Regions from separate parts of the Paenibacillus sp. FSL K6-1230 genome, predicted to be linked through region 1. Evidence: riboswitches for the same ligand, from Rfam matches in the RefSeq annotation. Region 1 holds a riboswitch; the other holds the start of a gene.

Region 1 (3,107 bases):
GACCAGCACTAGTAAGCTAAAGGGTGATGTCGTCTTCAGCAAGGTGTGCTTCAGCTATAGTGCAGACAATCCTATACTGACGGATGTATCCTTTGAGGCGCAGGCAGGGCAGAAGATTGCTCTTGTGGGACCTACGGGCGCTGGGAAGACTACGATCGTCAATCTGCTGACACGCTTCTATGATATCGACAGCGGAAGTATTCGTATTGATGATATACCGATTGAGGAAATGGACAAAAATAGCCTCCGCAGACAACTGGGCATGGTGCTGCAGGACGCGCATGTCTTCTCGGGCTCCATCCGGGAAAACATCCGCTTTGGACGACTGAATGCGAGCGATGATGAGGTGGTACAGGCGGCACGTCTGGCGAATGCTGATGCTTTTATCTCACGTCTGCCTGATGGCTATGATACGGATCTGGGGGTAGCTGGAGGTAATCTGAGCCAAGGGCAACGTCAATTATTAACGATTGCCAGAGCGATTCTGGCCGATCCTGCCATTCTGATTCTGGATGAAGCGACGAGTAGCGTGGATACGCGTACCGAAATGTATATTCAGGATGCTATGAAGACATTGATGGAAGGCCGAACGAGCTTCGTCATTGCCCACCGTTTGAGTACCATTCAGGATGCGGATCTGATTCTGGTTATGAAGGATGGCCGAATTGCCGAGCAGGGTACGCATCAAGAGCTGCTTGAGCGTAAGGGGTTCTATGCATCGTTGTACACAAGTCAATTTACGAACGTCAGCTAATGCGTATGATTTATGTCAGAAGCGGTAGCTTTGAACTCTTAGTCTAAATGGGGCTCGTCAAGGCTGGAATCATTCTATATAATGAGGAGAAGTGTCAATACCATTAGCTGTTAGCTATACAGCGACTGTGCCATCTTGATTGCAGAATAAGCTCATGGCCAGTCTGTACAGATTCAGCTTACGTAAGATTTGTGGAATGTTGGCATAGCTTGTATAGCTAGAACATATTTAGAATTCAGGTGCCTTTGTGATCTCACAAAGGGTAACAGGGAATAGGGTGAGAATCCCTAGCGGTCCCGCCGCTGTAACCGGGGAGCACAACTCCAAGACAAGTCACTCTGCCAATTGGCCGGGGAAGACAGGAGACTGTGTATAGATCCGGGAGCCAGAAGACCTACCTGAAGTCGATAGCAGCACCCCCTTCGAGGAAAGGAACGGTGTACATAGCATCTCGTAGCTAGTGTGGGAAAGCCCCGCTATGCCAGATGCCGGAGGAAGGATTGCCTAATGCTGAGGCTCCTGTTGTGGTAGCTCAGTATTGGCAGGCTTATTTCCGTATGTACACACCCCTGATCCGATAAGGATGCAGGGGTGTTGTTGTGTGTTGAGGGGAATCAATTGGACAGGAGTGAATGGGCAAATGGAACAGGTGACAACGAAACGAAGAGTATTAGGACAAGTGATGGTCTGCAACGGCTGCTGCTGCGGACGAACGGAGAAGGGCAAGCCAGGTATTCCCATGGATCGGCTGAAGAGTAGATGGAAGGAAGAGAAGCTGCTGAAATCCGTACAGCTCACGATTACCGGCTGTCTTGGCCCGTGTGACATTGCGAATGTCGTGTCCATCCAGACACCGGAAGGCCCGATCTGGCTTGGACGGATAGAAGAAGAGGCGGACTATGATGCTCTAATCGACTGGGCGGTTGCCTCCAGAGACGAGGAACGCTTGCAGGCTCTGCCTGAGCGACTACTCAAGTACAGATTCGAGCGCTTCAGTGCCGAGGCTGTTGCCAAGTAGAGGGGAAGCCTTGCCATGTTTCTGTAAGAAGATAAAGGGCCAGAGTCATATCACATATGATACAGTGATTGACCTCTGAGCCCTGTTTTTTCTTTATATTGTTTCCTTGTTCATGAATTGTAGCTGTTAGTGCAACTGATCAAGCTCTGCTAATGCTGAATAGTGCAGTCTGAGGAGATTGCTTCTTCATGAGCTGCTCGACTTATTGAGGGAACAGTGTGCTGATACGGTTTTTGATCTGGCTCAAAATATCAGCATAGGCTTCCTCGCTCAGGCTACCAATTCCACCAAAGAGAAGGTGGTCCACGGATTCAATACCGACAAAATCAAAAATACCAGTCGTGGACGTAATCTTCAGACCATCCGTCATGCCAATGGAGTCGTATACCTCCTTCGGTGTTCCGTGCGTATTAATGATAAGGCCTTGTTTACCCTTGAGCAGCTTGGCAATGCCTGCCTCTTCATAAGCATATGCGTAGCCGTAGGCAAATACCCGATCTACATATCCCTTCAGAATGGCTGGGAGCCCTGTCCACCAGATCGGATAAATGAAGGTCACGATGTCTGCTGCCGTGATGTAGTCTTGCTCGGTCTTAATATCCTCAGGTGTCTGTCCTGCTCTCATCGCGGCTGTGTCTGCAGAAGTCAGTACAGGCTCAAAATTCAGTTCATACAGGTCACGAACGATGACCTCATGCCCGTTACTCTCCAGGGCCTGAACTGTAGTGTTCAGAATGGCTCGGTTAAAGCTGTCAGTGTGCGGGTGTGCAAATACGATTACATGTTTCATCTAGATTCCTCCATTAAATTGAATATAGGTACTATATTATATGAGCATTTTGCATAGCTATCCAACATGGCGACTCTGCCTTGAAATGGGCCAATGCCTTCAATCCTGAAGTGCTTGTTTGCAACTTCTGTTGCGCAATGATCGTTCAACCTCATTTCGACGAATGGCCTGTGGCGCGTGCATTATGCCGCATGATAATCATTAATTGCATAGACATCAATGTATTTCGTTAAAAAAAGACAGCGCACATCTTATGTCGATAAACGCTGCAAAATATCGCCTAGCCATACTTCCAGTTGCTCCTGCTCGGCCGGGCTTAGACTGCCATAAATGGCTTGATTCAAGGTGTCTGAAATGTCTCGAAATACAGGCTCCAGTTCTCTTCCCTTATCCGTCAGATGAATTAACGTTACACGACTATCCTGATGGCTCTTGATTCGCTGAACGTAGCCGAACTTTTGTAGCTTATCTACCAGGACTGTCACAGTTGGTTGGGTACGGTGAATCCTGTCAGCCAGTGTCTTGATGGACAATCCATCCTCTTG
Region 2 (3,107 bases), 2.6 Mb from region 1:
TCTGTAATCTATTTGTTGGCTTGTGTCTAGCTGTTACAGTCATCTGGCTTCTCATCGCATAAGTCAATTAGTGTAGCTCAGGATAACTTATGAATAAAGGCTGATCTGGAGGTTTGTTATCCATTTCGTTCAGCAGTGTCGGATTATGAGGTCCATGAATCAAGATCATTGAATGTGGATATTACACCATTCACCTTGGATGGGAAAGGAGATCGAGCGATGCGCGACAAAGTGGAGCTAACGCTGGTTCGCCACGGAGCTACACAGTGGAACCGGGAGAAACGCTATCTAGGACACACGGACGAGCCGCTATTGGCAGAAGCACATGATTCGCTTCGTTCATTGGGCTGTTGGCTCTCCGCGCAGAGCTTTGACCGTATCTACAGCAGTGATCTCCGGCGATGTCTGGAGACGCTGGAGTGTGCTGCTCCAGCGCTGCTGCCCAAGACGATTCGTGATGAAAGGCTGCGTGAGCTGCATTTCGGCGCGTGGGAGGGAGAGACCTATGCTACGCTTAAGGAGATCCCGCTATATCGAGCCTGGATTGATGATCCACGTCGATTCACGCCACCACAGGGTGAGAGCTGGAGTAGCATGGAAGCCCGGATGCTCTCTTTTGTGGATACATTGCGGCTGTTGTGCGGTCAGGTCCCATCTGTGGATCAGATGGATATGCAGGGCTCGACTCTCTTAGTCACTTTGCCATCTTTGACTCCTTTGTCCGTTCTGGCTGTTACCCATGGCGGAGTTATTCGTCAGTTGGCTGCCATGACCGTTGCCGGGTTAGACTTCTGGGATGTACAGGTGGAGCCGGGAGGGGTTGTCCGACTAGAGCTTACGTTTACAGCAGATGGCATCATCGGAAGCTACCTTGGACCTGTAGAGCTGGAATAAGGAAGTTGTTTTTTGTTCACTTGTACCAGTAGCTGGCGGTTGTAAGCCTATCTTATTTGGCCTATAATCACTAAGTAAGTGCAAGGGAAGCTGTCCATGTTACAATAATCTCAGCGGATTAGGTCAGCCTGTGGCAGATGTAGTGCAGGCTGTGAAAAGGGAAGCCGGTGCAATTCCGGCACGGTCCCGCCACTGTATGCTAGGGGATGTCGGCAATATGCCACTGTCAGCGGAAGATGACGGGAAGGCTGCCGGGATGCTGCACCCAGCAAGTCAGGAGACCTGCCTACTCTGCTTGGTACCACGATCCTTCGAGGAAAGGACGGCGTGTATTTAGTGATGTTCCATACAGCAGGATCATGCCGTATACACTGGAATGAACACTATAACGACCCGGTCCTCGTGAGAGGTCCGGTTTTTTGTTTTCCATTTTATTAAAGAAGACAGGAGAGAGATCATAATGACGAGAACAATGAAGATATGGATGACGGGGCTGCTGTCCTTACTACTCGTACTGGGGCTTGCAGCATGTGGCAACGGAGCGAATCAGGGGACGACGCAGCAAGGTGCAGAGCAGGAGCAGCAACAGGCGGTGGAGGCCGGTCCTACGGAATATCCGCTTACTGTCAAGGATGCGACAGGGCATGAATTCACCTTCGAGAAAGCACCGGAGCGAATCGTATCTGTCTCCCCGGCGGAGACGGAGGCACTCTTTGCTATTGGACTGGATGAAGAGATCGTTGGGGTGTCAGATTACGATGATTACCCGCAGGCAGCGCTGGACAAGCCCAAAATGGGTGGCATTACAAAGCCGAATGAAGAATCTATCATTGCCGCTCAACCGGATATAGTATTTGCGGGTATCTCATTAAGCGAAGAAGCTACCAACAAGCTAAGATCGCTTGGCATCCAGATTTTCAAGACAGATCCCAAGACCTTCGACGATGTGATGGCTAATATTACGCTCTATGGACAGATTGCAGATCGTCAGGTAGCAGCTCAAGCCGTGACGGATCAAATGAAGGCGGATATTGCTGCGGTGAAGGAAGGCGTCAAAAATATCGGAGAAGACCAGCGGCTGAAGGTGTATGTCGAGTTCTCGCCAGGCTGGACGGTCGGTAAGGGCGAATTCATGGATGAAATGATTACGCTGGCTGGCGGTATGAATATAGCATCAGACATGACGGGCTGGAATCCGATCAGTGAAGAGAAGGTGATTGCTGCGAATCCAGATGTTATTCTATACGGCAGTAATGTAGTGGATTCGAAGACTGGAGAGACGCTGGAGCAGATCATCAAGGGGAGACAGGGTTGGTCGAAGATTAATGCGATCCGCAACAACCGCGTATTCGGACTGGAGGATAATCTGATCAGCCGTCCAGGCCCGCGTGTCACGGAAGGACTCAAGGAGGTTGCCAAAGCAATCTATCCTGAAATCTTCAAATGATCCGTTCACTAGCAGGCTATGGAGCGCTTGGTGGCGCGCTGCTCCTTTTGACGTTGCTCGTCTGCCTGGGGATTGGCTCAGTGCATCTACCCATCTCTCATATTGCAGGCATTCTGGGGCATCAGCTTCCCTGGCTGAAGGAAAGTATTACGCCTTATTGGGAGGCTTCCGCTGAGCAGATTATTGTGCAGGTGCGCTTGCCCCGCGTATTGCTGGGTATGCTAGCTGGTGCAGCCTTGTCGCTGGCAGGAGCCGCTTTTCAGGGAGTGCTACGCAATCCGCTGGCGGACCCTTTTACCCTAGGGGTGTCCTCGGGGGCGGCTGTTGGGGCAGCGGTACTGATTTATTGGGGATTGCAGTATGCCTTCTTCGGTCTATGGACATTGCCGATGATCGCTTTTGTTACAGGAGTTACGACCCTATGGGCCGTCATTACGCTGGCTCGGGAAGGTAGGCGGATTCCCACGAATAGCCTGATCTTGTCCGGGGTGGTCATGCAGTCCTTTCTGGGTGCGGTTGTATCATTTCTAACAGCTATGTCCAAGGAGACGGTCAATGAGATTCTATTCTGGACCATGGGAAGTCTCAGTCTGAAGGGCTGGCCTTATGTATTCCTGCTACTCCCCTATGTGCTAGTCGGCATCCTGTTTCTGTGGAATCGCGCTCGGGTGCTGAACATTCTGGCTCTCGGGGAGCGTCAGGCCGCTCATGTAGGTGTGAAGGTAGACCGCACGAAGCTGTGGGTCCTGATCGTAGCTACGTTATT

What was found. Region 1 has a riboswitch for cobalamin ahead of MKX74_RS17385 ((2Fe-2S) ferredoxin domain-containing protein). Riboswitches for the same ligand answer to the same signal wherever they lie in the genome.
Region 2: it holds a riboswitch for cobalamin, as region 1 does, so the genes downstream of both, MKX74_RS05935 (ABC transporter substrate-binding protein) here and MKX74_RS17385 ((2Fe-2S) ferredoxin domain-containing protein) in region 1, are expected to answer to the same signal.

Annotation. Positions count from the first base shown of each region.
Region 1 is NZ_JBBOCK010000001.1:3,936,547-3,939,653, reverse strand. Features, by position in the region: gene MKX74_RS17390 (ABC transporter ATP-binding protein) at 1-754, shown strand, start outside; cobalamin riboswitch at 975-1,170, shown strand; gene MKX74_RS17385 ((2Fe-2S) ferredoxin domain-containing protein) at 1,395-1,772, shown strand; gene MKX74_RS17380 (NAD(P)H-dependent oxidoreductase) at 1,975-2,562, opposite strand; gene MKX74_RS17375 (MarR family winged helix-turn-helix transcriptional regulator) at 2,814-3,107, opposite strand, start outside.
Region 2 is NZ_JBBOCK010000001.1:1,356,066-1,359,172, forward strand. Features, by position in the region: gene cbiB (adenosylcobinamide-phosphate synthase CbiB) at 1-62, shown strand, start outside; gene MKX74_RS05930 (histidine phosphatase family protein) at 220-894, shown strand; cobalamin riboswitch at 998-1,198, shown strand; gene MKX74_RS05935 (ABC transporter substrate-binding protein) at 1,352-2,341, shown strand; gene MKX74_RS05940 (FecCD family ABC transporter permease) at 2,338-3,107, shown strand, end outside.